4 regions of the Rhizobium sp. SAFR-030 genome follow, and region 2 is predicted to be linked to each of the others. Evidence: predicted binding sites of a transcription regulator. Region 2 holds the regulator's gene; each other region holds the start of a gene.

Region 1 (8,020 bases), 110 kb from region 2:
CTGGGTGGCGCAGGGCAAGTACCGCAAGCAGGCTCGCATCGAAGCGCGCGCGGCGATCCGCCGTGAGAAGGAGATCGGCCTGCCGGAGACCCGGCGTCCGGCAAACGGATCAAGCCTCGTTGCCGCCCACAAGGCCTGAATGACCTGAACGATCAGGTCTCGTCCACCGGCGTCCGCTCGGTAATCGCGGCATTCAGGTCGGCGAAGAACTGATGCGCCAGCTTCTGCGAGGTGGAGCCGATCAGCCGGGAGCCGAGCTGGGCCAGCTTGCCGCCAACCTGCGCATCCGCCTGGTAGCGCAGGATCGTCTCCTCGCCATCCTCGACCAGCACCACATCCGCATAACCCTTGGCGAAGCCGGCGATGCCGCCTTTGCCTTCGCCTGAGATTCGATAGCTCTCCGGCGCCTGGATGTTCGACAGCGTCACGTCGCCCTTGAAGCTTGCCGAGACCGGCCCGATCTTCAGCTTGACGGTGGCCGACAGTTCGGTCGGCGATCGCTGCTCGATCTCCTGACAGCCCGGGATGCATCGGCGCAGGGTATCAGGGTCGTTCAGCGCCTGCCACACGACCGATCGCGGTGCGAGGATTCGCTCTTCACCAGTGATTTCCATGGTTCTCCTCCCGGCGGCTCCTTCCGCCAGCGCTCCTCCTCTCCTGTATCGCAGAAGGGAAAGCGCTTTGCCAAGGGCTTTGCCGATGCTATCTGCTCCACGAATTCCGCAAAACAGCGAGCACACGCGTTGAAGAAGAGACCCGAGCGGCAGGAGTCGCGATCATCGAAGAAAGCGCCGGCCGCACCACGCCGCGACAAGCCGCAGCGCGTGCCCGAACAGCGGTCCGCGCCACCTGCCGCCCGTCATAAATCCGAGCAGCCTGCCCCTCGCGCAGAGGCTGCCGAAGCCCGCCCGCTGATCGCCCGCACTGGCGATCTGCCGCGCGAGCGGGTGCCGGTCATCCTGGAATCGTCCGGCGCTGGTGATTTTCACCTGATCGACAGCGGCGCGGGCCTGAAGCTCGAGCAATACGGCCCCTACCGGATCGTCAGGCCCGAGGCTCAGGCCCTGTGGCAGCCGTCACTTCCGGCGCATGTCTGGGAGAAGGTCGATGCCGTCTTCACCGGCGACACAGATGAGGACGGAATGGGCCGCTGGCGCTTTCCGAAGGTGGCGCTCGGCGAAACCTGGCCGGTCTCGCTGCTCGGCGTCGATCTCCTCGGCCGGTTCACCGCCTTCCGCCATGTCGGCGTTTTTCCCGAGCAGATCGTTCACTGGGACTGGATGAAGACCCAGGTGGAGCGCGCCGGGCGACCGCTGAAGGTGCTCAACCTGTTCGGCTACACGGGGGTCGCCTCACTGGTTGCAGCCGCTGCCGGGGCCGAGGTCACGCACGTCGACGCCTCGAAGAAGGCGATCGGCTGGGCGCGCGAGAACCAGGCGCTGTCGCGCCTCGAGCGGGCACCGATCCGCTGGATCTGCGAGGATGCGATGAAGTTCATCCAGCGCGAAGAGCGTCGCGGCAGCCGCTACGACATCATTCTCGCCGATCCGCCGAAGTTCGGGCGCGGACCGAACGGCGAAGTGTTCCACCTCTTCGAACAGCTTCCGTCGATGCTCGACATCTGCCGCGAGATCCTGTCGCCGAAGGCGGTCGGCATGGTGCTGACAGCCTACTCGATCCGCGCCAGCTTCTACTCGATCCACGAACTGATGCGCGAGACCATGCGCGGCGCGGGGGGTATCGTCGAATCCGGCGAACTCGTCATCCGCGAAGCCGGTACCGACGGACAGACGCCCGCACGCGCCCTCTCTACCTCCCTGTTCAGCCGCTGGGTAAACGAATGACGGATCAGGATCGCAGAAACTTCACGGGCCGGGTCGGGCAGGTCAAGGAGGTTACCAGCCTCTCGAACCCGATCATCAAGGACATCAAGGCGCTCACCAACAAGAAGGACCGCGAGGAAACCGGTACGTTCCTTGCCGAGGGCTTGAAGCTGGTGATCGATGCGGTCGAGCTCGGCTGGGCGATCCGCACGCTCGTCTACGCCAAGGCCGCCAAGGGCAAGCCGCTGGTGGAGCAGGTGGCGGCAAAGACCATCGCGCGCGGCGGCCTGGTGCTGGAGGTCAGTGAAAAGGTGCTGTCGTCGGTGACCCGGCGCGACAATCCGCAGATGGTGGTCGGCATATTCGAGCATCAGTGGAAACGTCTCTCAGACCTCAAGCCGGCATCCGGCGAGACGTTCGTCGCGCTCGACCGCGTCCGCGATCCCGGCAACCTCGGCACGATCATCCGCACCGCCGATGCCGCCGGCGCTTCCGGCGTCATCCTGGTCGGCGAATGCACCGATCCGTTCTCCCTGGAAACCGTGCGCGCCACCATGGGCTCGGTCTTCGCGCTGCCGATCTATCGGGCAACGGCCGAAGAGTTCCTGCGCTGGAGCAAGGGATCCGGCGCCCAGGTCGTCGCCACGCATCTTGCCGGCGCCGTCGACTATCGGACCATCGACTACCGCCCCAAGCCGACGGTGCTGCTGATGGGCAACGAGCAGTCCGGGCTGCCGGAAACGCTTGCCAGGGCGGCCGACAGGCTGGCGCGCATCCCGCAGCAGGGCAGGGCGGATTCGCTCAACCTTGCGGTCGCCACTGCCGTCATGCTCTTCGAAGCTCGCCGCCATCTGCTGACCCTGGAGACCAAATGACGACGGACGTAGAACTGACACCCTCGAAGCCCACGCTGTTCTCCCGGCCGATGCCGATCCTGGTCTTCGTCATTCTCGCGGTGCTTGCCGACCAGCTGATCAAGGTGGCGGTCGAGGCCTATCTGCCGCTGCAGGAGCCGGTGCACGTCGTGCCGTTCCTCGCCCTCTACCGGACCTACAATCTCGGCGTCGCCTTCTCGATGCTGTCGGATATGGAGGGCTGGTTCATCGTCGGCATGCGGCTGCTGATCGTCGCCTTCGTCATCTGGATGTGGCGGCGCACGCCGAAGGACCGGCCGCTCGCGCATACGGGCTTCGCGCTGATCATCGCCGGTGCCATCGGCAACCTGCTGGACCGGTTGTTCTACGGGCACGTGGTGGATTACATCCTGTTCTATATGCAGAGCTGGTCCTTCGCGGTGTTCAATCTGGCCGACAGCTTCATCACCATCGGCGCGGCTTGCGTCGTTCTCGACGAGATCCTGCACGCGCGCCGGCGCTCGCCCGCCGCCTGAGAACTGCCGCGGTCGGTCGTCCGGCATCGTAATCAATCGGAAGGAAACATGTGCTAATGCATGTTTCCATGCGTGATCTTGCCGACCTTCACGACCGTCTCCGCAAGGCTTTCGGATCATCCGTTCCGAACGATCGGCAGGCTGTTGCATCGCTGGCCGAAGATCTGCCTCCCGCATCCCTGGCGTTCTTGCAGGCTAACGAGCTGCTGCAGGTCGCAGCGGTCATCCGTCTTGCCGACGGTACGATCTGTGGCGCCAACCGGACCTTCCAGACGATGACCGGTTGTTCGGCACCCGAAGGCTGCACGCTGGAGGAGCTTGGGCTGCCGGTATCGGCCGAGCCAGGCCTGCCGCGCGACGTCGAATTCGCGTTGCGGGACGGCATCCGCATCTATGCCTGGCAGGACGTCGTCGTCCGCGGCGCCGATCCCGCCGATCTTCTGGTTCTGAGTGCCGCGCGTGACGTGACGGCGGAGCGTCGTCTGGCCCATGAGCGAGAGGATGCGAGGATGCAGGCGGAGGAGGCGAGCAGCCTCAAGTCTCGCCAGCTCGCCACCGTCGTTCACGAGTTGCGCACGCCGCTCAACGGTATTCTCGGCATGAGCCAGTTGTTGCAGCAGTCGGGCCTGACACCGGAGCAGACGAACTATGTCGGTGGCATCCGGCAGGCGGGGTCGGCGCTTGCGCAACTGGTCGACGACCTTCTCGACTATTCGACCATTGAGGCTGGCCGCTTCCGCCTCAACAGCCGAGCCGAAAACCTTCGCCAGCTGCTCGAAAGCGTCGTCGAGATGCTGGCGCCGCGCGCCCACGAAAAGAGCATCGAGATTGGCGCCACCGTTTCCTTCGCCGTACCCAACCTGATGGATTTCGATCCGGCACGCTTGCGCCAGGTGCTGTTCAACGTCATCGGTAACGCCGTCAAGTTCACCCAGGCGGGCGGCGTGCTGATCCGCGTCGGGCTCGACGCATCCGACATCGTCATCACCGTCGCCGATACCGGGCCGGGCATGACCGCCGATGAACAGCAGCGCATCTTCGGCGAATTCGAGCAGGCGGGTTCCGCGACACAGCGCAGCGGCGGCGCCGGCCTCGGCCTGTCGATCTCGGCACGCATCCTGAAGGAATTCGGCGGGTCGCTGTCAGTCAACAGCCGCAAGGGCAGGGGCACGACCTTTGCCATCCGCTTCCCCGCACTCTCGGCAGACGGACCGAAGGAGGGCAGGGACCGAATGCTCCTCCTGCGCTCCTCGCGCGTCCTCCTGCTGGCGCCCGTCGGCAGCGCGGCAGAAGCGACGATTGCCACGATCGAGACACTCGGCGGACGCTGTCGGCATGTCAGAACGGCCGAAGAGGCAGTCCGCGCGATCGATACGCTCGCACGCCAGGGCCTTTCCTTCACCGACATGGTCGTCGATCACCGGATTGCCGACGCCGACCATATCGCCAACGATGGCTTGCGCCGCATCTTGCTGGTCAGCCCGGAAGAACGCGGCACTCAGTCCTGGGACGCCTATGACGCCTGGCTGATCAGGCCGCTGCGCGAGCAGTCGCTGGTCGATGTGTTGCGCGGACGGCTCGGCGGGTTCGGCAGCCAGCGCTCAAGCGAGGTTCGCCGGCAGACGGTTGCGGTTTCCATGCCGGCCCAGCCGCAGCGATGGGAGGCCGGCCTGTCGGTGCTGCTGGCCGAGGATGATCCGGTGAGCGCCCTGATGGTCGGCGCCATGCTGCGCAAGGCGGGTTTCCTCGTCCATCACGTGGCGGATCTTGCCGGGCTTCGGCAGGCGCTGGCGCATGACAGCCCGCCAGCCCTCGTCATCTCGGACATCCACATGCCAGATGGCGATCTTGCCGAGCTTCTGCCGTTGCAGAGTGTCTCCGGAGAGCTGCTGGAGAGGGTGCCGTTGCTGGTGCTGAGCGGCGAAACCAACCCCGCTCTTGTCGCAACGATGCTTGAGGGCGGTGCCCGATGCGTGCTCCAGAAGCCGCTCGACCCCCAGCGTTTGCTGGAGGAAATCGGCGCCGTTGTTCCCGTCTCGCCACAGCATCGCCGCGTTTCATAACCACTGTCATAAATCTCCAGCCGGCTGTATACTCCTTCAGTCATTGTCACTTTCCTGTCGCAGATTGGTGTTCTATGGGGCCGGGTACTAAGGACGGGCGACACGCCATGACCATGGATTTGTTAGATCGCGAAACCAAGATCGACGTCGACCAGGGCCCGTCGATGGCGCGTCCTGCCGAGGGCGTCTTTGGCCGGATCGGCAGTCTCGAAACGCGGCTGGCCCGCAATTCCCGTGAAGTGGATGCGGCGCAGGCGCTCCGCTTCCGTGTCTTCGTCGAGGAAATGCACGCGCAACTGCCGGCCGATGCCATGCGCCGCAAGCGCGACATCGATAGCTTCGACGAGATCTGCGATCACCTGCTGGTAGTCGATACGGCGCTGGACGGCGATCCGGAAGACCAGATCGTCGGCACCTACCGGCTTCTGCGCCAGGAAGTGGCGATGGCGCATGGCGGCTTCTATTCCGCTTGCGAATTCGACATCGAGCCGCTGCTGGCCCGTCATCCGGACAAGCGCTTCATGGAGCTTGGCCGCTCCTGCGTGCTGCCCGAATATCGCACCAAGCGGACCGTCGAGCTGCTGTGGCAGGGCAACTGGGCCTATGCTCAGAAGCACAACATGCACGCCATGTTCGGCTGTGCCTCCTTCCCGGGCGTCCGCCCTGAAGAACATGCGCTGGCAATGTCGTTCCTTCATCACTCGGTGCGGGCGAAGGGCGAATGGGCCGTCTCCGCCAAGCCCGACCTGTTTCGCCAGATGGACCTGATGCCGGACGAGGCGGTCAGTCCGAAGCGGGCGCTTTCCGCCATGCCGCCGCTGATCAAGGGTTATCTGCGTCTCGGCGCTATGATCGGCGAAGGGGCGGTTGTCGACCAGGCCTTCAACACCACCGACGTGCTGATCGTGCTGCCGACCTCGGTCATTTCCGGCAGATACATCAACCACTTCGGCACTGCCGCCGGCCGCTTCCCGAGCTAGCCGACCACAGAAAACGCCCGCCGCATCCGCCGATGGTCCCGTCCGAGGTCAGCAGCCTCGGTTGGCCCGTCTCGACGGCTGTTCCCCCTGGAGCACCGGGCGCCTCCGCCCTTCGACGCTCACGATTGTCGTCAGCGCATGCCGGACATGCCGGCTCCAGCATGTTGTGGGCATCCGAGAAGTTTAGAGGCGCCGATATTGTCTTGTCGGGCGCACACTCGGTAGTGTCGCGGGTCATCCTGCGCAACAGACAACGGCCCGGACCCTCTTGGAACGCCTCACCTCAGAAGTCTTGAATACAGCCGAACTGATCTCGCCGGAAAGCCGCGCCTCGGCGACGCCGATGATGGAGCAGTATATCGAGATCAAGGCCAACAATCCGGACAGCCTGCTGTTCTACCGGATGGGCGATTTCTACGAGCTGTTTTTCGAGGACGCCGTGGAAGCGGCGCGGGCGCTCGGCATCACGCTCACCCGGCGCGGCCAGCACATGGGGCAGGACATCCAGATGTGCGGCGTGCCGATCCATGCGGCGGACGACTATCTGCAGAAGCTGATCTCGCTCGGCTTCCGCGTCGCCGTCTGCGAGCAGGTCGAGGATCCGGCCGAGGCACGCAAGCGCGGCTCGAAATCCGTCGTCAGGCGCGACGTCGTGCGGCTGGTGACGCCTGGCACCCTCACCGAAGACAAGCTCCTGTCGCCGTCGCAAGCCAACTACCTGATGGCGCTGGCGCGGATCAGGGGCACGGCCGACGTGCAGATGGCGCTCGCCTGGATCGACATCTCGACCGGCGTCTTCAGGCTTGCCGAGACGACGCCGCTGCGGCTGCTCGCCGACATCATGCGCATCGAGCCCAGCGAACTGATCGTGCCCGACACGGTCTTCCACGACCCGGACCTCAAGTCGACCTTCGACATCCTTGGCCGGGTGGCCGTGCCGCAGCCAGGCGTGCTGTTCGACAGCGCCACTGCCGAAACCCGGATCACCCGCTATTTCGGCGTCTCGACTCTCGACGGTTTCGGCACGTTTTCGCGCGCAGAGCTTGCCGCGGCGGCGGCCGCCGTCGCCTATGTCGAGAAGACCCAGATCGCCGAGCGCCCGCCGCTCAGCGCACCGGAACGCGAGAGCGGCGCCTCGACGCTGTTCATCGATCCGGCAACGCGGGCAAACCTTGAGCTGACGCGTACGCTGTCGGGTGATCGGGACGGGTCACTGCTGAAGGCCATCGACAGAACCGTCACCGGCAGCGGCGCCCGCCTGCTGGCCGAGCGGCTGATGTCGCCGCTCACAGATCCAGCCCCGATCAATCGGCGGCTCGACAGCGTCGCCTTCCTGATCGACGAGCCGTCCCTGTGCGGCGATCTGCGCGGTGCGTTGAAGCACGTGCCGGACATGCCGCGCGCCCTGTCTCGGCTGGCGCTCGATCGCGGCGGGCCGCGGGACCTCGACGCCATCCGTCAGGGCCTGTCAGCCGCACGGCGGATCGCCGAACTTCTGGGTTCCGCATTGCTGCCGGAAGAGCTTTCGGCTGCACTTGGCGACCTTGCCGCGCTGCCCGCCGCACTGGAGCAGCAACTGGCCGATACGCTGGCCGACGAAATGCCGCTCATGAAGCGCGACGGCGGTTTCGTTCGCGTTGGTGCGGATGGTGAACTCGACGAGGTGCGGGCGCTGCGCGACCAGTCGCGGCGGGTGATCGCCGGCCTGCAGCTGCAATATGCCGAGGAGACCGGCATCAAGTCGCTGAAGATCAAGCACAACAA
Region 2 (8,020 bases):
CTTCCGCGCCTATGGAATCGCCGCACTGTCTTTCGGTATCCTGTTCCTGATGCTGCTTCTGTGGTCGGTCGTCTCCAAGGGCTACACCGCCTTCCAGCAGACGATGATCACTGTGCCGGTCGAGTTCTCCGAGCAGATCATCGATAAGGACAACCAGCGCGCCACCGATCCGCAGAAGCTGATGACGGCGAACTATCCGATCGTCGCGCGCAACGCCGTGGCCAAGGCGCTTGGCGTCAGCGAGGGCGACACCGCCCAGCTTCGCGCCGTCAACCAGATGATCTCGAACAGCGTGCGTAACCAGCTGCGCGACATGGTCGTCGCCAATCCGCAGATCATCGGCACGACCCAGACCGTCTCGCTGCTCGCCGCCGGTGACATCGACTCGGCCTTCAAGGGCCAGATCAACCTGGAAGTGACCGAGCAGAACCGCAAGATCTCCGACCAGCAGGTCGGCTGGATGAACAAGCTCGCCGAAGCGGGTGCACTGGCAAAGCACTTCAACTCCGGCATCTTCTTCAACGGCGCGTCGAGCCGCCCGGAGGCGGCCGGCGTTGGCGTTGCGCTGATCGGCTCGTTCTACATGATGCTGATCGTCCTGGTGCTGGCGCTGCCGATCGGTGTTGCGGCCTCCATCTACCTGGAGGAGTTCGCGCCGAAGAACCGTCTGACGGACCTGATCGAAGTCAACATCAACAATCTGGCGGCCGTGCCGTCGATCGTCTACGGCCTGCTCGGTCTTGCCGTCTTCATCAATTTCATGGGCCTGCCGCGCTCGGCCTCGCTGGTCGGCGGCCTGGTGCTGACGCTGATGACGCTGCCGACGATCATCATCGCCACCCGCGCCGCATTGAAGGCCGTCCCGCCTTCGATCCGTGCGGCGGCCCTCGGCCTCGGCGCGTCGAAGATGCAGACGATCTTCCACCACGTGCTGCCGCTCGCCATGCCGGGCATCCTCACCGGCACGATCATTGGCCTGGCACACGCGCTCGGTGAAACCGCGCCGCTGCTGCTCATCGGCATGGTGGCCTTCGTTGCCAACTATCCGACCACGCCGATGGATCCGTCGACGGCGCTGCCGGTGCAGATCTACATGTGGGCCAACGAGGCGGAACGCGCTTTCGTGGAACGCACGTCCGGAGCAATCATCATCCTGCTCCTGTTCCTGATCGTAATGAATGTCGGCGCAATCCTGTTGCGTCGTCGCTTCGAACGGCGTTGGTAGAAGGAGACGGACAATGAACATGATGTCTGAAGCTGCAGTTGAGAAGGCGCTGGATCAGAAAATGAATGACGTTTCCTACAAGATGGTGGGCAAGGACGTATCGGTTTACTACGGCGAGAAGCGCGCGCTGTTCGATGTGAACCTGAACGTCCGCGAAAACACCGTGACCGCGCTGATCGGACCGTCGGGTTGCGGAAAGTCGACCTTCCTGCGATGCCTCAACCGCATGAACGACACCATTGAGCAGTGCCGCGTCACCGGCCGCATCGTGCTCGATGGCGAGGACGTCTACGACCCTTCGATCGACGTCGTTGAACTGCGCGCCCGCGTCGGCATGGTGTTCCAGAAGCCGAACCCGTTCCCCAAGTCGATCTACGAGAACGTCTCCTACGGTCCGCGCATTCATGGCCTCGCCAGGAACCGCGCCGACATGGACCAGATCGTTGAGGCAAGCCTGCAGCGCGCCGGCCTTTGGAACGAGGTAAAAGATCGCCTGCTGGAATCCGGCACCGGCCTGTCCGGCGGCCAGCAGCAGCGTCTGTGCATCGCCCGCGCCATCGCCGTGTCGCCGGAAGTCATCCTGATGGATGAGCCGTGCTCGGCGCTTGATCCGATCGCGACGGCCAAGGTCGAGGAGCTCATTCACGAGCTGCGCGCCAACTACACGATCGTCATCGTTACCCACTCAATGCAGCAGGCTGCCCGCGTTTCACAGCGCACCGCCATGTTCCACCTCGGCCAGCTCGTCGAGGAAGACGATACCGACAAGATGTTCACCAATCCGGATGACCAGCGCACGCAGGACTACATCATGGGCCGTTTCGGCTGATCAGACAGCGCCGCCTGCCACTGGTTCCATTCGTCCGAGGAGAGACACATGCCATCCCATATCATGTCGGCTTATGATGAAGAGCTGAAGTACCTCAATCGCCGCATCTCCGAGATGGGCGGCCTGGCCGAGCAGATGTGCTCGGACGCCGTGCGGGCGCTCGTCAATTCCGACAGTGCTCTCGCGCAGAAGGTCATCTCCGACGACGTTATTCTCGATCATGCCGAGCGCGAGATCCAGGAGAAGGTGATCGTCACCATCGCCAAGCGCCAGCCGATGGCGGCGGACCTGCGCGAGATCATCGGCACGCTGCGCATCGCCGCCGATCTCGAACGGGTCGGCGATCTCGGCAAGAACACCGCCAAGCGGGTGATCGCAGTGCAGGGCACCGGCGTACCGCGCAAGCTGGCCCGCGGCCTGGAGCATCTGTCCGACCTGGCGCTGGTGCAGCTGAAGGAAGTGCTGGACGTCTATTCGCACCGGTCTGCCCAGAAGGCCGAGGCGATACGCCAGCGCGATGAAGAGATCGACGCGATGTACACCTCGCTGTTCCGCGAGCTCCTCACCTACATGATGGAGGATCCGCGCAACATCACCACCTGCACGCATTTGTTGTTCTGCGCCAAGAACATCGAGCGCATCGGTGACCACGCGACAAACATTGCCGAGACCATCTACTACATGGCGACCGGCGCCCAGCCTGTCGGCGAGCGGGCCAAGGACGACAGCTCCAACATGCTCGGCGCTGTGGCCGAATAGCTGCGCGGACCTGTAGGAGTTCCTGATTATGCTGCCGAAGATTTCTGTCGTCGAGGACGAGGAGGCGCTCAGCGTTCTCCTTCGCTACAACCTGGAAGCTGAAGGTTACGAGGTGGAGACGATCCTGCGCGGCGACGAGGCGGAGATCCGTCTTCAGGAGCGCGTGCCGGATCTGCTTATCCTCGACTGGATGCTGCCGGGGGTGTCCGGCATCGAGCTCTGCCGACGGCTGCGCATGCGTCCGGAGACCGAGCGTCTGCCGATCCTCATGCTCACCGCCCGCGGCGAGGAAAGCGAACGTGTCCGCGGTCTGGCGACCGGTGCCGACGATTACGTCGTCAAGCCGTTCTCGACGCCGGAACTGATGGCGCGCGTCAAGGCGATGCTGCGCCGCGCGCGTCCTGAAGTCCTGTCCAGCGTGCTTCGCTGCGGCGATATCGAGCTCGACCGCGATACGCACCGCGTGCACCGCAAGGCCCGCGAAGTGCGTCTGGGGCCGACGGAGTTCAGGCTGCTGGAATTCCTGATGGCGTCGCCCGGCCGCGTTTTCTCGCGCTCTCAGCTTCTCGACGGCGTCTGGGGGCACGACATCTATGTCGATGAGCGCACTGTCGACGTGCATGTCGGTCGTCTTCGCAAGGCCCTGAACTTTTCCAACATGCAGGACGTGATCCGCACCGTGCGCGGCGCCGGCTATTCCATGGAAGCCTGACGCTTAGAGGCGATCCGCCTGTCCTGACGAAGCCCGGCCGACAGGTCGGGCTTTTTCGTGGGCCGCGGGCGAACGTCCGGTCCGGCCGGACGCAGGCCACAAAAAAACGGGCACAAGGCCCGTTTTCACCAGTGCATCGACTGTGCTCGTATCAGGCACGTGCGGCCGCGGACTTGCGGCGCTCGGTGACCGGCTGGTAGGCAAGCCGTGCGTGGTACTTGCAGTAAGGCGAGTTGTCGCAGGATTCAGCGCCGCAGAAGTGGAAGTCGTCCTTCAGCGGATCGCCGACCGGCCACTTGCAGGTGCGTTCGGTCAGCTCGGTGAGGACGAGGCGGCGCGCCATCGGGACCACGACATTGGTCGTCACCAGCTGGGTGGCGTTGATCGCCTCGATCTGGAAGTCTTCCTTGACCGCGGTTGCACCCATCGGACGGCCGATGGTGCGTGCCGGTACAACGTTCGGGCGAGCGGTGTAGGCCGGAGCGCGTGGCACCGGCGCAGTGCGCTTGGGCGTGCGGGCGGCAGCCGAAGTCCCGCCGGCCTTGATGCGGCCCGGCAGGTTGAGGCGATGCACCTTGCCGATCACCGCGTTGCGGCTGACGCCGCCAAGCTGGGCAGCGATCTGGCTGGCGCTGAGCCCTTCGGCCCATAACCGCTTCAATCTCTCGACGCGTTCGTCTGTCCAATTCATGCTGTCTCTCCGCCTTGAGCACACATCAGCAAGACAGAATCTCTCACCGTTACGACGAAACCAATTTCGTCGCGCATACTACATCTATACTTTTGGTGACTAGTTCCGCCGCATGCAGTCTAGTAATTGATCTTTAACCTAGAGGGCGGTGGACTCGCTGACAAGAGTCGTACGAATCGCTGCGAATCGATTTCCGGGTTTTCCCCAACTTGCTGCCAGACAGAGTCTTTTTTGCCACAGCGGCCGAAACCTGCGCCGTAACCGCCATGGCCCGGCAATGCGCCGGAATTGGAGCGATTTGTTGACAGCCGTCGGCGGAATGCGGATAGTGCAGCCGCCGCCCGCTGGGGCGGCATTTTTGATTTCGGCGGACGTTGCCGCCGCACAGATGATGATGCCCAAGGAGTGCTGTCGCCATGGCTGAAGCCGCGCTTTTCGACACGTTTGCACGGGCCCCTCTGCGCTTCGAGCGTGGTGAAGGGGTTTGGCTGGTGACGGAGACGGGCGAGCGCTATCTCGATTTCGGCGCAGGCGTCGCGGTCACCTCCTGCGGCCACGCCAATCCGCATCTTGTCGAGGCGCTGAAGGCGCAGGCCGACAAGGTCTGGCACCTTTCCAATCTCTACGAGATCCCCGAGCAGGAGCGGCTGGCACAGCGGCTGGTCGAGGCGACCTTCGCCGACAAGGTGTTCTTCACCAATTCCGGCGCGGAAGCCCTGGAATGCGCCATCAAGACCGCCCGCCGCTACCATTACTCCAAGGGTCATCCCGACAAGTTCCACATCATCACCTTCGAGGGCGCCTTCCACGGTCGGACCATTGCGACGATCGCTGCCGGCGGCCAGGAAAAGTATCTCGAAGGCTTTGGCCCGAAGGCGCCCGGTTTCGATCAGGTGCCGTTCGCCGATATCGAGGCCCTCAAGGCGGCAATCACCGAGAACACCGGCGCTCTGCTGATCGAGCCGATCCAGGGCGAGGGCGGTATCCGCACGGCATCCAAGGAATTCCTGCAGCAGCTGCGCAATCTCTGCGACGAGCACGGCATGCTGCTGATCTTCGACGAGGTTCAGACGGGCGTCGGCCGGACCGGCAAGTTCTTCGCCCATGAATGGTCCGGCGTTACGCCTGACATCATGGCTGTGGCCAAGGGCATCGGCGGCGGTTTTCCCTTCGGCGCGTGCCTCGCGACCGCCGAAGCTGCCTCCGGCATGAAGCCCGGCGTGCACGGAACCACCTATGGCGGAAATCCGCTGGCGATGGCTGTCGGCAATGCCGTGCTCGACATCGTGCTGGAAGACTCCTTCCTGCAGAATGTCCGCGACGTGGCGCTGGTGTTCCGCCAGGGGCTCGCGGGCATTCAGGACCGCTTCCCCGAGGTTATCGAGGAAATCCGCGGCGAAGGCCTGATGCTCGGCATCAAGGCGCGCGTGCCGGCCGCCGAACTGACGGTTGCCATGCGCGAGGAGCATCTGCTGGGCGTGCCGGCTGGCGACAACGTCATCCGCATCCTGCCGCCGCTGGTGGTGACCGCCGAAGAGGCCCGCGAGGGCTTGGCTCGTATCGAACGCGCCGCCGAAAAGCTGCAGAGCGAAAAGTTGAAGAAGTCGGCCTGACCCGGCCGGTCGTAGCGAGCGGGCCGCCGGATGGCGCCCCGGATGGAATGGACCATGGCATCACCCAAGCATTTTCTCGATCTCTCGGCCGTTTCCTCGGGCGAACTGCGCACCATTCTGGATGACGCGCTGACCCGCAAGAAGGCAACCAAGGCCGGTACAGCCGACAAGCCGCTTGCCGGCAAGATGCTGGCGATGATCTTCGAGAAGCCGTCCACCCGTACCCGTGTTTCCTTCGATGTCGGCATGCGCCAGCTGGGCGGCGAGACGCTGTTCCTGTCCGGTACCGAGATGCAGCTCGGTCGTGCCGAGACGATCGGCGATACCGCCAAGGTTCTGTCGCGCTACGTCGATGCGATCATGATCCGCACCACCGATCATCGCCGGCTGATGGAAATGGCCGAGCACGCGACCGTGCCGGTGATCAACGGCCTGACCGACGAGACGCATCCTTGCCAGATCATGGCGGATCTCTTGACCTTCGAGGAACATCGCGGTCCGGTCTCCGGCAAGACCTTCGCCTGGACCGGCGACGGGAACAATGTCCTGCATTCCTTCGTCGAAGGTGCCGCCCGCTTCGGCTACCAGATGAACATGGCCGTGCCGATGGGCTCCGAGCCGCTCGACAAGTACCTCAACTGGGCCCGCAACAATGGCGGCGAGGTCATGCTGTGCCATGATGCCGAACGTGCCGTCGAGGGTGTCGACATGGTGGTCACCGACACTTGGGTGTCGATGAACCAGGAGCACAAGGCGCGCGGCCACAACATATTCCAGCCCTTCCAGGTCAACGAGCAGCTGATGCGGCGCGCCCGGCCGGAGGCGCTGTTCATGCACTGCCTGCCGGCCCACCGCGGCGAGGAAGTCACCGACGGCGTCATTGACGGTCCGCAGTCGGTGGTCTTCGACGAGGCGGAAAACCGCATGCACGCGCAGAAGTCCATTCTCGCCTGGTGCTTCGGCGCGGTCTGAACGACTGCGTCCGCGCAGGCTCTGACCGAAAGCCTTGATTTGCCGGTGGCGCGCCCCCATCTGGCGGTTTTCCAACCCGCGCCGGCGATCAGTGTCGCGGCGGCGCTTCAATGACATCGTCGGCCCATCTCGCCCGGCCAAGCGGTTCCGCTCGGCTGTCTTTTGTGCGAAACGGATGGCTTCGGCGTGAAGGAGCAGATCATGGCAGAAGCCACAGTTGAACTGACCGATATCAATCTGGCCGGCGACGACCATGTGGTGCCCTTCCAGGTGGAGGGCATGGACGTCCGCGGCCGCGCCGTGCAGCTCGGTCCGCTGCTCAACACCATCCTCGGTCGGCATGACTATCCGGCCCCGGTTGCCCGCCTGCTTGCCGAGGCGATCGTGCTGACGGCGCTGATCGGCACCTCGCTCAAGTTCGACGGCCGCTTTACCGTGCAGACCAAAGGCGATGGTCCGGTCGATCTGCTGGTCGCCGACTTTTCGAGCCCGGAAAGCATGCGCGCCTATGCGCGCTTCGATCAGGAGGCGCTGGACGTGGCCATTTCGGAAGGCCGGACATCGCCGCCGGAGCTGCTCGGAGACGGTTACCTCGCCTTCACCATCGACCAGGGTCAGGGCATGCAGCCCTATCAGGGCATCGTGCCGCTGGACGGCTCGTCGCTCGAGGAAATCGCCGGAGTCTACTTCCGTCAGTCCGAGCAGATCCCGACCAAGGTTCGCCTCGGTGTCGCAGAACTGCTTGATCGAGACGAGGACGGCAAGCCGCGTCACAACTGGCGGGCAGGCGGCGTTCTCGCGCAGTTCCTGCCGCCGGCGCCGGAGCGCATGCGCCAGCCGGACCTGCATGGCGGCGACGGCGACGAGCGCGACGAGGAGCATGTCAATGACGACAGCTGGGCGGAGGCCCGGATGATGGTGGAGACGGTCGACACCGACGAGCTGACGGATCCGCAGGTCGCCATCGAGCGGCTGCTGTTCCGGCTCTTCCACGAGCGCGGCGTGCGCATCTACGAGCCGCAGGGGGTCCTCGACCGCTGCAGCTGCTCGCGCGACAAGATCAAGGGCGTGCTCGACGGCTTTACTGCGGAGGAGATCGAAGCGAGCCAGGAAGACGGCCAGATCGCCGTCACCTGCGAATTCTGCTCGACCACCTACCGCTACGATCCGTCGGAATTTACCGCCGCCTGATCATCTACGCAGGCAGCCGGCAGATATG
Region 3 (8,020 bases), on a different contig from region 2:
GTCGGTGGTCGGCGTCGTTGCGGTCGGCCTCAGCATGGCCGCCTTCCGCAATATCGGGCCGATCTATGCGCAGGAGATCGGCATGAGCGTCACGGGGATCGCCACCTTCATGAGCGCCGGCATCATCGGCGGCGTGGTGCTGCAATATCCGCTCGGCCTCTATTCCGACCGGTTCGACCGGCGCAAGGTGATCATCTGGGCGACCGTCGGGACGATCATCACCGGCGCATATCTGTCGTTCTTCGCCGGAACAGCGGAGACCGCCAACATCGTCGGCATTTTCGTCTATGGCGCCTTTGCCATGCCGCTCTATTCGCTGTGCTCGGCGCATGGCAACGACCACGCAAAGCCGGGGGAGCATGCGCTGGTGTCGGCGGGGCTGCTGTTCTTCTGGTCGATCGGCGCGACGATCGGACCGCTGCTGGCCGCGCTGCTGCTGCAGTTCGTCGGCCCGTCGGTGTTCTTCATCTACACCTCGTTCATCTTCATCGGCTTCCTTGCCTATACGATGGTGCGCATCCGCACCCGGCCGGCGATCCCCCCGGAACAGCGACCGGGCCGCTTCCGGGCGCTCTTGCGCACCTCGGCCTATTTCAGCCGGCTGGCCGGCGCACCGGGTGATGACCCCAAGGAGCCGCCGCGCGGATGACGGCCTGCGGCAGCTTGTCTATTGCTGAGGCAGCGGCTCATCTTTAAGGAGAACGGGCGACGCTTCCACGGACAGGCGCCATGGTCGGACTTTCTCGAAGGACATTGCTGAAGGCCTGCGCCGGGATTGGTGCCTATGGCGCCGGGCTTGGAGCCGCGCGTCTTTACGCGAGCGATGCCGGCAGCCCGACCGTGCTCGAAGCGCGGCTGACAGAGGCGGTGCTCGACGGCCGGCACCCGACCCGCGGCGTGATGAGCTGGGGCGACGGAAGCGCCGGTGCCGACCCGATGCCGCCTGTGCTGCGGATGAAGCGCGGCGAACCCTTTCACGCACGACTGACCAACCGGCTGGACGAGCCGACGACCATCCACTGGCATGGATTGCGGATCGACAACCGCATGGACGGCGTTCCCTTCCTCACCCAGCCCTACGTCTACACGGGCGACAGCTTCGATTACCGGTTCACGCCGCCGGACGCCGGCACCTTCTGGTACCACCCGCATTGTAACACGCTGACGCAGATGGGCCGCGGCATGGCGGGCCTGCTGATCGTCGAGGATCCGGCGGACCCGCAGTTCGATGCGGAGATCGCCATCAACCTGCGCGACTGGCGTCTGGGTGACGACGGCCAGTTCATCGAGGCTTTCAAGCCGCGCGACGCCGCCCGCAACGGCACATTCGGCACGGTGCGTGGCGCCAACTGGCAGGTGCAGCCGTCCTTCGATGCACCGCCGGGCGGGCTGGTGCGGGTACGGCTGGCAGCAACCGACGTGACGCGCATCTACTCGCTGAGGCTGGACGGCGCCGAGGCGCTGGTCGTGGCGCTCGACGGCCAGTCGCTGCCCGCTCCGCAACCGTTCCAGACGCTGGTGATCGGCCCCGGCCAGCGTGCCGACCTGGTGGTGCGGATGCCTGACGGCGAAGGTCAGACGGCGTCACTCGTCGACATCCGGCCGTCGACGGCGAAGACGGTTGCCAGCTTCCGGTCGACCGGCTCTTCCCTGAAGCGCGACATCCGCGACACGCCGCCGCTCGCCGCCAATCCGTTCGAGGCGCCGGACCTGAGGAATGCCGAGGAGATCCCGCTGATCCTCAGCGCCACGGCTGAGAACGCATCCCGCGAATCCTTCTGCGGATCGCTGGGCTATTCGTTCTGGGCAATCAACAAGGTGCCGTGGCCGGGAGACACGGCCGATCCGACGGCGCCGCTCGCCGAGATGAAGCGCGGCCGCAGCTACCTGATCAACCTGCAGAACACCACCCCTCACCTACACCCCATCCACCTGCACGGGATGAATTTCCAGGTCGTCTCGTCGTGCGTGCGGCCGGTGAGCCCGCTGATCACCGACACCTACCTGGTGCTTCCCGACGAAAAGGTCCAGCTTGCGCTGGTTGCCGACAACCCCGGCGACTGGGTGATGCATTGCCACATCATCGAGCACCAGAAGACCGGCATGACCAGCTATGTGCGGGTCGTCTAGGACCCGAGGGACAGTCATCATGAGCGAGATGAACAAGACGCTGCGGATGACAGAAGCGGGACCTGGCGTCTTCGCCTATTACGATGGCCGGATAGACGGCAAGCGACTCCATTCGGCGCGCCGGAACTGGCTCGACGACGGCGCCTACGGGCTCGGCTTACGAGCAGGTCCGCCGCGACAACATCGACAGCCTGCGGCAGAGCAAGCGCCGCGTGGAAAAAGACGCATCCGGCGGTTAAATCACGCAATACCTGCTGCCGCAGAATAGAAGAACCGCTCTTCATGTTGACATCGCGAAGGGAAAGGGAAAGGAAAGCTGACCCCTTAGTTTTACTGCCTGAACGAAGCTGATGATTGACACAACTGCCGCCCTCGAGGACGCCTGCCGTAAGCTTGCCCAATCGGAATTCGTCACTGTCGATACCGAATTTTTGCGCGAGACCACCTTCTGGCCGATACTCTGCCTGATCCAGATGGCAAGTCCGGACCTGGAAGTCATCGTCGACCCGATGGCCAAGGGGCTGGACCTGAAGCCGTTCTTCGAGCTGATGGCCAATCCGGCGGTGGTCAAGGTCTTCCATGCGGCGCGCCAGGACCTCGAAATCGTCTATAATCTGGGAAAGCTGATCCCGCACCCGATCTTCGACACGCAGGTTGCGGCGATGGTCTGCGGCTTTGGCGATTCGGTCTCCTACGACCAGCTCGTGCAGCGGACCAAGAACGTCCAGATCGACAAGTCGTCGCGCTTCACCGACTGGAGCCGGCGGCCGCTGACCGAAAAGCAGCTGGACTATGCGCTCGCCGACGTCACGCATCTGCGCGACGTCTATCTGAGCCTCAAGGATCAGCTGGAAAAGCAGGGACGCACGACCTGGGTCAGCGAGGAGATGGCTGTCCTCGAAAACCCGGCGACCTACGACATGCATCCGGACGATGCCTGGCTGCGGCTCAAATCCCGGCTGCGCAAGCCGCAGGAGCTGGCGGTGCTGAAGCACGTGGCGGCGTGGCGCGAGCGCGAGGCCCGCAGCCGCAACGTTCCCCGCTCGCGCGTCGTCAAGGACGATGCGATCTTCGAGATCGCTCAGCAGCAGCCGAAGGATATCGACGCACTGGCGCGCCTGCGCACGGTGCCGAAGGGCTGGGAGCGCTCATCCTCGGGGGCTGCCATCCTGGACGCGGTGAATTCCGCCCTGGCGTTGCCGAAGACGGACATGCCGCACGCGCCGAAGCACGTGCATGCGCCGGAAGGCGCGCAGTCGGCGGTCGAGCTGCTGAAGGTTCTGCTGCGGCTGATCTCGGAGAAACACGGGGTTGCCGCCAAGGTGATCGCCAACAGCGACGATCTCGACAAGATCGCAGCCGAAGGCGAGGCTGCCGAGGTGGCGGCGCTCTCAGGCTGGCGTCGCGACCTGTTCGGCGAACCGGCGCTGAAGCTGATCTCCGGCGCGCTGGCGCTGCGCTTCATCGACAAGAAGGTCGAACTGGTTGAGCTCACGCCGGACGCCGTCTGACCCGCCAAGGGGCTCGTTTTTCACGAGCCCTCGGTCTGTCAGGCAGAGAAGCTTCCCGGCTCAGTCGTTCGGGAAGCTGATGATCTGCCGCGAAACCAGCTTGAGGCTGCGATCCGGCTGGATCACGTAGGTTTCGTGGTAACGCTGCCCACCGTCGTAGAAGTCGTTGTAGACGGTGCTGCCGATCGGGGCCTTGGTAAGCTTGGCACGCGGCTGGCCGTTGTAGGTGATGCTGCCCGGAATGGGCTCGATTGCGAAGGCGCTGGGAGCGCCGATCAGAAGCGCCAGAAGCGCGCCCGTCAATATGGTTTTCATGGAAGTTGTCCTTTGTAGCCGCAAGGCGCGATGCGCCATTGCATGGGACAGAGATGGGAGCGGTGTTCCTCGACCGCAACGCCGCTTCGATGACCACTGCGTCGCAATTCCGTGAACAGTCCGGCTGGATCATCCCTCTCGGCGCTAACTGCTGCTCGTCGCCAAAGGTGGGCGCGTCGCGGGCCGTCGAAGTTGAGCCGTCGCAAATCCGTCAACCGCATGTCACGGCGACCGCTTAGGAGGAACCTGTTCTCAAACTCACAGGTGGTTCCCATGACCAGATCGCTTTTCGCTTCCGTCGCCCTGCTGGCCATCATGAGCGTCGGCGCATCAGCCGACGAAATGGCCTTCCCTGCCAAGCTCGCAGCCCAGGCAATCGTGCCTGCCAACACGATGATCGAAGCGCCGCAGGACGCGCCAGAATTCCTCAAGACCTCCGGCAAGTTCACCACCGCCGATCGCAAGCGCACCGAAGCGCTCGACACCGTTCCCGGCAAGGACGGCGCGCGGCTCACCGGCCTGTCGCTGCCGTTCAAGGGGCAGCCGCTGCAGGGATTTTCAGGCATCAAGGCAATGTCCGACGGCACGTTCTGGACACTCTCGGACAATGGCTTTGGTTCGAAGGCCACTTCCAGCGACGCCATGCTGATGCTGCATCACGTGCGGTTCGACTGGCAGGCCGGCAAGGTCGAGCGCATCGGCACGGTCTTTCTCAGCGACCCGAACAAGAAGGCGCCCTTCCCGATCGCCATGGAAGGCGCGGCCAAGCGCTACCTGACCGGCGCCGACTTCGACGTCGAGTCGATCCAGCCGACCGCCGACGGCTTCTGGGTGGGCGAGGAGTTCGGCCCCTATCTCCTGAAGTTCGACGCCAAGGGTGAACTGACCGACGTGATCGCGACGCTGGTTGATGGCCGTCCGGTCACCTCGCCCGACAACGCTCTCCTCTCGGTGCCGGCCAATCCGACTGCCAAGCCGGCCGCCTTCAACATCAAGCGCTCCGGCGGCTTCGAAGGCCTGGCGATGGCGAAGGACGGCGCCAAGCTGTACGGCCTGCTGGAAGGCCCGCTCTACCTCGAAGACAATTCGGTCGAGAAGAGCGACGGCCAGACGGCCCTGCGCATCGTCGAGCTGGATGCCGCGTCAAAAGCCTGGACCGGCCGCAGCTGGCTCTACCCGCTGACTGAAGGCGGCGTGGCGATCGGCGACTTCAACATGATCGACGCGACGACGGCGCTAGTGATCGAGCGTGACAACGGTGCCGGCACCGGCGACAAGGCCTGCGCCGATCCGAAGAAGCCGGAAGCCACCTGCTTCGATCAGCCTGCCAAGCACAAGCGCATCTACAAGATCGAGATGTCGGAGGCCAATGTCGGCAAGGCCGTCCGCAAGATCGGCTATATCGACCTGATGAAGATCGCCGACCCGGACGGCAAGGCAAAGCAGGGCGGCGGTGAAGGCTTCTACGACATGCCGTTCGTCACCATCGAGAACGTCGATGTGGTCGACGCTACTCACATCGTCGTCGGCAACGACAACAACCTGCCGTTCTCGGCCGGCCGCGCCGTCGACAAGGCGGACGACAACGAGTTCGTGCTGCTGGAAGTCGGCGCGTTCCTGACGGCCAAGTAACCAAACGACAAAGGGCCACTCCATCCGCGGATGGAGTGGCCCTTTGAAGAGATGCCGTCAGAGCCTCATTCGAAGACGAAGGCCAGCCGCTTGCCGGTGAGCTTCGACAGCTGCTGCAGGCGACCGTCGAGGCGCTCGCCCGAAAAGGCCGAGTATTCGTGCGGCACGACCAGCTCCAGATCGAGATCCGGGCTGTTGGAACGGCGGAAGTGCAGATGGTTGACGATGCCAGGCATCGACGCCGAGAACAGGTAGACGACGCGCAGCAGGCCGCCGAGCAGCTTGGCGAGGTCGAGCAGCCGTGGCGTGGCGATCTGCGACAGCGGGGCGGTGGCGCCGTCGTCGTGGAGGCCTTCGAATCGGTAGTAGTTGGCAAGCGCCAGATAAGCGCGTCCGGCATGGGTGATGCCGATCAGCGACGAGTGGGCGATGAGGTTCAGCGCCTGCAGGCCCCGGTAGTCGGGATGGGCGCGCCAGCTGATGTCGGCAAGCAGGCAGGCGGCCCGCCGGTAGCGGCTCTCCTCGTGGGTCTCGGTGACGCCGAAGGCCGGCACCATGCGGCCGGTCCATTCGGCAAGCTCCCGCGCATGCTCGGGCGAACGGGCGCGCAGGATGGCCAATTCATCGGCGGCCAGCAGCAGCGGATCGGCTTCCTGCTCTTCGATCGGCAGCTGCGAGTAGAGATAGCCTTCGCGCACGCCCTGCGCGGAGAACACCACGCGCGACGGCTTCATGACGCTCAGCACTTCCTGCATGGCGACGGCACCGAAGGGCAGGAGCGCCCGGCGGTTCTTGGAAACCGACTGCCAGGCCGGGTCCTTGCTGTCCTTCGACAGAACCACCTGCTCGAGGAAGTTCTGCATCTCGTTCAACTGCAGCTCGTAGCCCTGCATCATGTGCAGCGGGTAGCGGATGATCTCCATGTGCAGCTTGGCGATGTTGCGCCAGGTGCCGCCTACGGCATAGAAGGTGCGGCCAGCGCCGCTTGCCAGAAAGCCTGCCTTGCGGACCTCAGCCTTGGCGAGGTTGCGCGCTTTGGACAGGGAGTTGCCGGAGGTTTCGGCCAGCCGGAGCCCGCCGAGCGGCAGCGTCACTCCCTTGCCGAATTCCCGTCCCCTGATGTCGATCAATTCCAGCGATCCGCCGCCGAGATCACCGGCGATGCCGTCCACGTCGCCGAAGCCGCTGATCACGCCGAGCGCCGAATAAAGCGCCTCCTCCTCACCCGACAGTACCTGCACCGGATGGCCGAGGATCGTCTCGGCCTCCTCGATGAAGGCGGGGCCGTTGGAGGCTTCGCGGGCAGCAGCGGTTGCGAGCACGAAGATGCGGGTGGAGCGGGCCTGGTCCGAAAGCGCCCGGAAACGCCGGAGCGCGTTCAGCGCGCGGCGGACCGCCTCGTCGTCCATGCGACCTGTCGATCCGAGCCCCTTGCCCAGTCCGCACAAGACTTTCTCGTTGAAGAGAACCGTCGGCGACCGGGACAGATCCTCGTAGATCACCACGCGCACCGAGTTTGAGCCGATATCGACCACCGAGACGGGCGCGCTTCCGGGGAGACGCCCCTGGGCTTCAGATCGTACCATACGTCCCTATTTCTTGTGTCCGGATATCAGGCCGGCGATGAGCTTCGGCGCACTTGACTTCAGGGCTTCTCCGCGGCCGGACAGGCTCGGATTGGTCATGAAATACTGTTGCGCGTTGAAAGGTTCCTCACCCAGGCGGACTTCCATGCGGCGCGAGGTTCCGTCGGGCAATATCTCGTAGCTCTGCTGATTGTCAATCAGGTTCCCAAGCATGATCTGCGACAGGATCTGCTCGTGCACTGTCGGGTTGAGCATCGGCACCAGCGTCTCGACGCGCCGGTCGAGATTGCGCGGCATCATGTCGGCCGAACCGATATAGACCAGCGCATGCTCGGACGGCAGCCCGTGCCCGTTGCCGAAGCAGAAGATTCGGCTGTGCTCGAGGAAGCGGCCGACGATCGACTTGACGCGAATGTTTTCCGACAGGCCGGCGACCTGCGGACGCAGGCAGCAGATGCCGCGGATTACCAGGTCGACATCGACGCCGGCGCGGCTGGCGCGGTACAGCGCATCGATGATCTCGGGATCGACGAGCGAGTTCATCTTCATCCAGATGCCGGCGGGACGACCGGCCAAAGCATGCGCCGTCTCTTCCTCGATGTGGCGCAGGATGCGCGGACGCATCGTGTAGGGTGAGACGGCAAGCTTCATGCTTTCCGGCGGCTCGCCATAGCCGGTGATGAAGTTGAAGACGTTCGCCATGTCGTGGGCGATCTTCGGATTGCAGGTGAAGAAGGACAGGTCGGTGTAGATCTTTGCCGTGACCGGGTGGTAGTTGCCGGTGCCAAGGTGGCAGTAGGTCCGCAGTCTGCCGTCTTCGCGACGTACCACCATCGACATCTTGGC
Region 4 (8,020 bases), on a different contig from region 2:
CTTAATGGACAGTCGGATACCGGCGGGCGTGGGGCATTCATCTTCATGAGAGTGAGACCGATGGCGATTACCCGATTTCTCGGTTGCAACGCAGTTGTAGCCGTTGCGATTTGTGGAGCAGTTTCAGGTTGCTCGAGCGTTCAGTCGGCATCGAAGACAGACGGCGCAACGCCGGCCGACGTGGCGGTGACGGATCCGTCCGCCGCCAAGGTTGCCGGTGAAGCGCAGGTTGCGTCCGCTACTGCTCCGAAGACGGGTCGACTGTCGACCACCGAAATCGCTGCAGCGACCGGCCCGGTCGCAGTGCCGGCAGGCATGACGACGGCGGTTCTCGAAAAAGGCACCCGCGTTCACGTTCTTGCACTGCCGACCGGCACCGCGGCTCTTCAGGCGCAGAACCAGTCGGTCATGGCATCGCTGCAGACGAGCGACGCACCGGTCGCGACGCCGGCACTGGCCGTTGCGCCGACATCGGTTTCCAAGACAGGCGCGCTGCAGGCGATCGACATGGCAACGGCGCAGACCGTCACCCGTCCGACGACCGCTGCCCAGTCGCTTTCGGCACCGACGCTTGCATCTGCCCCGAAGGCTCTGCCGGAAGATGTCACCACGCCGTTTGCAGCCATCCCGACGCCGCGTCCGCGGATCGCAGCATCCACACCTTCGTCGATGGTCGCCTATGCAGGTCCGAGCCAGCCGGTCTCGGTCATGTCGACCGACTTCTTCCCACCGGCACCCGGCGGCCCGATCGCCCGCAAGGCGGACACCAGCAGCCCTGAGCTCAACAAGCTGATCAAGCGTTATGCCGGGCTCTACGGTGTGCCGGAATCGCTGGTCCACCGCGTCGTCCACCGCGAGAGCCGCTACGACCCGAAGGCCTACAACAAGCGCGGCTTCTTCGGCCTCATGCAGATCAAGTATTCGACCGCCAAGTCGATGGGCTATGACGGACCGGCCTCGGGCCTCCTGGATGCCGAGACCAACCTGCGCTACGCCATCAAGTATCTGCGCGGCGCCTGGCTGGTTGCCGACAACGACAGCGACGGCGCCGTCAAGAACTATGCGCGCGGCTACTACTACGACGCCAAGAAGAAAAACATGCTGCACGTGCTGAAGTAGGCGGCGAGGCCCTAATCAGGCACCGCTTTCAACAACTCCGCGATCAGCGCTGCCGGTCGATACCGCGCCCACCAGGGCGACAGGCCGAGCCGCACGACGACCATCCTTTCAGATCGCATGACCGTCACCGACTGGCCGTCATGGCCTTCCAGCGAAAACGTGTCGGCCGGCAGAAGATGCCTCTCGTTCAGCCGTGGCAGCCACGTCTGCATCTTCGAATAGATGCCTCCCGAAGCCACTGTTCCCTCACCCATCTGCGACACGAAGCCTTCCGGCAGCAGCCGCTGTCCCTGCCAGACGCCGTCCTGCGCCAGAAACAGGCCGAAACGCGCCCAGTCGCGGGCCGTCGCGTACATGTAGGAACTGCCGACGAACGTCCCGGCGGCATCGGGTTCCATCACCGCGCTGCGCATGCCGAGCGGCCCGAACAGCGCTTCCCGCGGATAGCCGAGGGCCCTGGCCGGATCCTGCAGACAATCCATCCACAGCCTGGACAGCAGCACTGCAGTGCCGGAGGAATAGCCGAACCGTTCTCCCGGCTTCTCCGCCAGAGGTAGTGCGACGACGAATTTCGCCATGTCCGGTTCCAGGTAGAGCATCCGCGTGACGTCGGCGACCGAGCCGTACTCCTCGTTGAAGGCAAGCCCGCTCTCCATGGCGAGCAGGTGCCGAAGCTCTATCTCCCGTCGGGCATCCTGCCGCCACTGCGGCAGCAACCCGCTGTCCTCCAGCGTCATGCGTCCGTCGCGGATCATCCTGCCGATCAGCGATGCATTCACCGTCTTGGTCATCGACCAGCCGAGCAGCGGCGTGTCCCGGTCAAACCCTTCGCCATAGACCTCGCCGACGATCCGCCCGTCCTTCACCACCACCGCGGCCCGCATGCCCGACCCGGTCAGGTCCGGGCGGGCAAGCACAGCGGCAACCGGATCGATCGACGTGACCGCCTCGCCGTCCGGCCATGCACGCGATGCAGTCTCCGGGCTCGCAGGCGGTGGCGGGGGCGCAGAGATTGCAGCGGTGCGGCTTCCGGCGGGCTGGACGCTGCAGCCGAGGCCCGGCCGGTAGACGGCCTCGCTCGGTGCAATGCCGCCGATCAAGGCGGTGCGCACCCGCAAAGCTTCCCGGTCGACGCTGACGCGCATCAGCCGCAGCAGCGGATGGCCGGGCGCCTGCACGTCATCCGCCAGCACCTCCGCCTCAGGGCGGTGGGCAATGAAGACGTTGGAGCAGACGATCTTGGCTGCATAGCCGCTGCCGACCCTGAGCAGTTCCGGCGGCACCGCGTAGAGCCAGACAATGCCGGCGCCGATGACGACCACCAGCATCAGCAGAAAGATCCTCATGAGGCCTTTGACGAGGCGCATGCGGTTCCTCCGGTTGGCGCCGCATGCAATCAGCATTCGCCGTCGAAGGAAAGCCCGTCGGCTGGTCTCTCCCGGTGCGCCTGCGTCATCAAACTGTAGCAGCGCGGAACTACAGGCTTGAAGAATTCCAAGCCAGACGGGGGATTCGACATGGCGGAAATGGCATCGGAAGCGCGCTTTCGGAAAAACGGAAAGCTGAAGACCGCCCTCCTGCAACACAAGGCTCTGTCGAAGAACGGCGTGTCGGAACGCCTGTTCGGCCTCCTGTTTTCGGGCCTCGTCTATCCGCAGATCTGGGAGGATCCGGATGTCGACATGGAAGGCATGCAGCTCGCCGAAGGCCACAGCATCGTCACCATCGGCTCTGGCGGCTGCAACATGCTGGCCTATCTCTCCCGCGCCCCGCGCTCGATCGATGTGGTCGACCTCAACCCCCACCACATCGCCCTCAACCGGCTGAAGCTTGCCGCCTTCGAGGCGCTCCCGGCGCATGGCGACGTGGTTCGGCTGCTGTCGGCAACCGGCGCCACGAGCAACAGCCAGGCCTTCGACCGGTTCATCGCCGCCAGGCTCGACACCACCACCCGCGCCTACTGGCAGGGCCGCACACTCTCCGGCCGCCGCAGGGTCGGCGTCCTCGATCGCAACATCTACCGCACCGGGCTGCTTGGCCGCTTCATTGCTGCCGGCCATCTTCTGGCACGGCTGCACGGCGTCGATCTGACGACGATGGCGCAGGCGCGATCGCTGCGCGAGCAGCGGCAGTTCTTCGACGACCAGATCGCGCCGCTCTTCGACAAGCCGCTGATCCGCTGGCTGACCAGTGCCAAGAGCTCGCTCTTCGGCCTCGGCATCCCGCCGCGGCAGTATGACGAGCTCGCGAGCCTCGCAGCTGATGGCTCGATCGCCCCTGTGCTGCGCCAGCGGCTGGAAAAGCTCGCCTGCCACTTTCCCCTGCGCGACAACTACTTCGCCTGGCAGGCTTTCGTCCGTCGCTACCCGCAGCCGCATGAAGGAACGCTTCCGACCTATCTGCGGCCCGAGCACTACGCCGCCATCCGCGCCAATGCCGGCCGGGTAAAAGTCCACCACGCCACCTTCACCGAGCTTCTCGCCGCAAAGCAGGCGGGCGCCGTCGATCGCTACGTTCTCCTCGATGCCCAGGACTGGATGAACGACACCCAGCTCAACGAGCTGTGGACGGAGATCACCCGCACGGCAGCACCGGGCGCCCGCGTGATCTTCCGCACTGCTGCGGAAAGAAGCGTCATCGCCGGGCGCCTCTCGCCGGCGCTCGATGCGGAATGGCGCTACCTCGAAGAACCGTCACTGCGCCTCAACCGGCAGGACCGTTCGGCGATCTACGGCGGCTTCCACATCTATGAGCGGGCGCAATGAGCGCCCCGCACGGTCTCGATCCGATGCGCGAGGACGACCACGCGCTGCGCATGGACCGGATGTATCGCTACCAGCGCCACGTTTACGACCTGACGCGCAAATACTATCTGCTGGGCCGCGACCATGCGATCCGCGAGCTGCACGTCCCGGCGCACGGCACGCTGCTGGAAATCGGCTGCGGCACCGGCCGCAACCTTCTCCTCGCGCATCGCCAGTATCCGACGGCGCGCCTCCACGGTCTCGATATCTCCGCCGAGATGCTGGCTTCCGCTGACGCCAATTTCCGCGGCAAGCCCGTGCAGCCGGTCCTGGAAGTTGCCGACGCGACGCGGTTCTCGACGATGGAATTTGGCGTGGACGGCTTCGACCGCGTGCTGATCTCCTACGCACTGTCGATGATCCCGGACTGGCAGGCAGCGCTTGATGCGGCCCTCCTCGCGCTCCGTCCCGGCGGATCTCTGCACATCGTCGACTTCGGTCAGCAGGAGAACCTGCCGGCATGGTTCCGCGCCGGCCTCCGCTCATGGCTGACCCGCTTTCATGTGACACCGCGCGCGGATCTGGTCACGGCGCTCGAACAGCGGCTGGAGAACCGCGGTGCGGATATGACATTCACCTCGATCGGGCGAGGCTACGCGTGGCACGCGGTCGTCCGGCGCACGGCTTGAACCCGCCGACATCAATGCCTCTGCCGAGAGGCGACGGCACCCGCCCAATGTTTCCGCTTGATCAAACGGTTTGTTTACGGCGTTATCGCTAGCAAGGCATTCAGCCTGCGCGTCGTGCTCTTCGACACGCGGCACCTCAGCGCTTCATACGGGACGTCCATGCTTCGGCCACTGATCGCCATCCTCGCCTGCGCCGTCCTTGCCAGCGGCTGCACCTCGGCAAGTTACGACCTGATGGACACGAATTCCCTTCGACCGTCGAAGTTCAAGGACAATGATCCGCAGAGCTTCGGCACCAAGGGACCGGACCGTCACCAGGTGCACGGCATCGACGTCTCCAAGTGGAGCGGCCGCATCGACTGGCCGAAGGTCAGGCAGTCCGGTGTTTCCTTCGTCTTCATCAAGGCGACCGAGGGCAAGGACAGGATCGATCCGGCCTTCGAGACGAACTGGCGCAGTGCTGCAGCTGCCGGCCTGCCGCTGGCGCCCTATCATTTCTACTATTTCTGCTCCACCGCCGACGAGCAGGCCGACTGGTTCATCGCCAATGTGCCGAAGCAGGCGGTGCAGCTGCCGCCGGTTCTCGACGTCGAATGGAACCCTGCCTCGCCGACCTGTCGCACGCGCCCGGATCCGGAGGCCGTCCGCGTCTCCATGAGCCGTTTCATGGACCGGCTGGAGGCGCACTACGGCAAGCGGCCGATCATCTACACCTCGGTGGACTTCCACCGCGACAATCTCGTCGGCCAGTTCAAACAGCATCATTTCTGGGTCCGGTCGGTCGCCGCGCATCCCGAGAAGATCTATGCGGATCGTCGCTGGGCCTTCTGGCAGTACACCTCGACCGGCCTCGTGCCGGGCATCGAGGGCGAGACCGACATCAACGTTTTCGCCGGCACGGACAAGAACTGGCGCCAATGGGTGGCTTCCGCGCAGAACTAGGGCTACCTGTCTCCAACGATCCTGACGGGCTGCGGAAATCGCTTGCAGCCTGCTCCCGCCCATCTTCGGTCACAAAGCTTTCCGAGATGAAGAAACCATTTGTCTGAGGATTATCGCATGTTGCGCGCCAAAGCTTCTTCCTTCCTGCTTGCCTGTTCACTCACCGGCCTTCTTGCAAGTACGGCCTTCGCCCAGACCACCGAGGCGCCGAAGCCTGCCTGCGGCGGCGAACTCTCAAGCTTCCTCGAAGGCGTGAAGGCGGATGCAGTGGCAGCCGGCGTTCCGGCAGAGGCGGCGGACAAGGCGCTCACCGGCGCACAGATCGACCCGAAAGTGCTATCGCGCGATCGCGCCCAGGGCGTCTTCCGCCAGACCTTCCTCGAATTCTCCCAGCGTACCGTCAGCCAGGGCCGCCTCGACATCGGCCGCCAGAAGATGCAGCAGCTCGCCAGCGTCTTCGGCCGCGCCGAGCAGGAATACGGCGTGGCGCCCGGCGTCATCACCGCATTCTGGGCGATGGAGACCGATTTCGGCGCCGTCCAGGGTGACTTCAACACCCGCAATGCCCTGGTGACGCTGGCACACGACTGCCGTCGTCCCGAACTCTTCCGGCCGCAGCTGATCGCGCTGACGGAAATGGTCCAGCACGGTGATCTGGATCCGGCGACCAATACCGGTGCGTGGGCTGGCGAAATCGGCCAGGTCCAGATGCTGCCGCGCGACATCATCGCCCATGGCGTCGATGGCGACGGCGACGGCCATGTCAACGTCAAGGCGAGCGGCCCCGACGCTATCCTGACTGCTGCATCGTTCATCAAGAGTCTCGGCTTCCAGGCCGGTCAGCCGTGGATCCAGGAAGTCGAACTGCCGGAAAGCCTGCCTTACGAAAAATCCGGCCTCGGCAACGAGATCCCGGCCGGAGAGTGGTTCAAGCTCGGCGTCAAGCCGCGCGACGGCAAGACCGATTTCAGCAACCTGCCGGCGGCGCTCGTGCTGCCGCAGGGCCGCAAGGGTCCGGCCTTCCTCACCTACCCCAACTTCGCCATCTATCTCGAGTGGAACAAGTCGTTCATCTACACGACCTCGGCCGCCTATTTCGCCACACGCCTCTCCGGCGCGCCGCCCTACCTGAAGGGCAACCCGGAGCCAGGTCTTGATGTGGAGACGATGAAGGCGCTGCAGGCCAAGCTCGACGCCAAGAGCCATGACGTCGGTGAGATCGACGGCATCCTCGGATCCGGCACGCGCCGCGCCGTGCAGCGCGAACAGCTGCGCCTCGGAATGCCTGCGGACGGTTGGCCGACACAGGCGCTGCTCGACGCGCTCTGAGAGCTGGAACGGACAGATCGCGGACGCTGGAAGACGGCGTCCGCGATCTGCTTTTTGGGATCAGGGAGCTTTCGATCGAGGGTCGCCATGATCTCCGGGACGGGGTGCTCTCGGCTTCAGATCTGAGTCCGGACGCGCATTCGGGCCGAAAGCATCACGGAATATGACGCTTGTTAACAACCCACACAGAAAAGTTCACGCTTTATAAAGCATCTTTATAAACGGATTTTCTCTGCGATATCAACGTGTTGACGCTCTCAATTAACGGAATAGGCGCAGGCCCTTGCGGCAGTGCAGCACATTATTCGCTTTGCAGGGCGGAAAAAACCGCCCTACATTCAGTCTGTCAACGCAAGGAGGCAGACATGGGTCGAACCTATTCTTTCAATGTCCTTCTCGTCGGTGCAGCGTTCGTATTCGTCGCTTCAATGCTCTTTGTCTGAGCCGAGGCAAGCAATCCGTCTGACGAAAAAGCACCGCCCGTAATTTGACAGGGGTTTTTCAACCGGCTGGGGCGGCCTAAACCGCCCTCACCTCCTAGATTTCGAAACGACGATCTGGCTCAGGCCGCTGCTCCGGCCTGGGCCTTTTCGCATGGGCTGCGGCCCAGCCGCTCGAGCGTGCCGACAACCAGCGGCGCCCGGTTCATCGTGTAGATGTGGAATTCGTGCAGGCCACGGCGCGTCAGATCTTCTATCTGCTCGGCGGCAACATCGGCGGCCACCTTCGCCCGCTCTTCCGGCTTGTCGTCAAAGCCCTCGAATCGGCGATCAAGGAAGGCCGGCACCGTCGAACCACAGCGAGCGGCAAAGCGCTTCAACTGCGACAGGTTCTGGATCGGCATGATGCCGGGAACAACGGGGATGGTGATCCCAGCCTTGCGGACCTTTTCGAGGTAGCGCTCGAACACGTCGTTATCGAAGAAGAACTGGGTCAGAGCCCGGTCGGCACCGGCATCGGCCTTGCGCTTCAGCATCTCGATGTCGCTGTCGACGTCGGCGCTTTCCGGATGTTTTTCCGGATAGGCCGAGACCGAGATCTCGAAGCCACCGATCTCCTTCAGCGCCGCCACCAGTTCGGCAGCGTTTGCATAGCCGTCGGGATGCGGAGCATAGGCGGTGCCGATGCCGCTCGAAGGATCGCCGCGCAACGCCACGATATGACGCACGTCCAGCGCCTTCAGGTCGTCGATCACCT

What was found. Region 2 encodes PhoB, which activates phosphate uptake and scavenging genes when phosphate is short. Its sites were predicted from a motif close to TGTCATNNANCTGTCAT; they were not measured.
Region 1: olsB (l-ornithine N(alpha)-acyltransferase) is a predicted target of PhoB. The motif match lies at 5,321-5,337, and genes of this name have one in related genera.
Region 3: ACR65N_RS02040 (esterase-like activity of phytase family protein) is a predicted target of PhoB. The motif match lies at 4,155-4,171, and genes of this name have one in related genera.
Region 4: ACR65N_RS10720 (BtaA family protein) is a predicted target of PhoB. The motif match lies at 2,570-2,586, and genes of this name have one in related genera.

Annotation. Positions count from the first base shown of each region.
Region 1 is NZ_JBPFDO010000005.1:314,595-322,614, forward strand. Features, by position in the region: gene ACR65N_RS17260 (LapA family protein) at 1-139, shown strand, start outside; gene ACR65N_RS17265 (SRPBCC family protein) at 153-614, opposite strand; gene ACR65N_RS17270 (class I SAM-dependent methyltransferase) at 744-1,844, shown strand; gene ACR65N_RS17275 (TrmH family RNA methyltransferase) at 1,841-2,698, shown strand; gene lspA (signal peptidase II) at 2,695-3,213, shown strand; gene ACR65N_RS17285 (ATP-binding response regulator) at 3,270-5,276, shown strand; gene olsB (l-ornithine N(alpha)-acyltransferase) at 5,384-6,256, shown strand; gene mutS (DNA mismatch repair protein MutS) at 6,600-8,020, shown strand, end outside.
Region 2 is NZ_JBPFDO010000005.1:423,837-431,856, forward strand. Features, by position in the region: gene pstA (phosphate ABC transporter permease PstA) at 1-1,225, shown strand, start outside; gene pstB (phosphate ABC transporter ATP-binding protein PstB) at 1,239-2,054, shown strand; gene phoU (phosphate signaling complex protein PhoU) at 2,103-2,813, shown strand; gene phoB (phosphate regulon transcriptional regulator PhoB) at 2,842-3,525, shown strand; gene ACR65N_RS17860 (GcrA family cell cycle regulator) at 3,677-4,216, opposite strand; gene ACR65N_RS17865 (aspartate aminotransferase family protein) at 4,633-5,829, shown strand; gene argF (ornithine carbamoyltransferase) at 5,884-6,801, shown strand; gene ACR65N_RS17875 (Hsp33 family molecular chaperone) at 7,003-7,992, shown strand.
Region 3 is NZ_JBPFDO010000001.1:390,598-398,617, forward strand. Features, by position in the region: gene ACR65N_RS02015 (MFS transporter) at 1-649, shown strand, start outside; gene ACR65N_RS02020 (multicopper oxidase family protein) at 730-2,130, shown strand; partial or broken gene ACR65N_RS02025 (MBL fold metallo-hydrolase) at 2,150-2,290, shown strand; gene rnd (ribonuclease D) at 2,481-3,641, shown strand; gene ACR65N_RS02035 (hypothetical protein) at 3,702-3,956, opposite strand; gene ACR65N_RS02040 (esterase-like activity of phytase family protein) at 4,230-5,588, shown strand; gene ppx (exopolyphosphatase) at 5,654-7,174, opposite strand; gene ACR65N_RS02050 (RNA degradosome polyphosphate kinase) at 7,181-8,020, opposite strand, start outside.
Region 4 is NZ_JBPFDO010000003.1:239,979-247,998, reverse strand. Features, by position in the region: gene ACR65N_RS10730 (transglycosylase SLT domain-containing protein) at 187-1,119, shown strand; gene ACR65N_RS10725 (serine hydrolase domain-containing protein) at 1,131-2,486, opposite strand; gene ACR65N_RS10720 (BtaA family protein) at 2,637-3,884, shown strand; gene ACR65N_RS10715 (class I SAM-dependent methyltransferase) at 3,881-4,552, shown strand; gene ACR65N_RS10710 (glycoside hydrolase family 25 protein) at 4,712-5,494, shown strand; gene ACR65N_RS10705 (lytic murein transglycosylase) at 5,612-6,823, shown strand; gene metF (methylenetetrahydrofolate reductase [NAD(P)H]) at 7,386-8,020, opposite strand, start outside.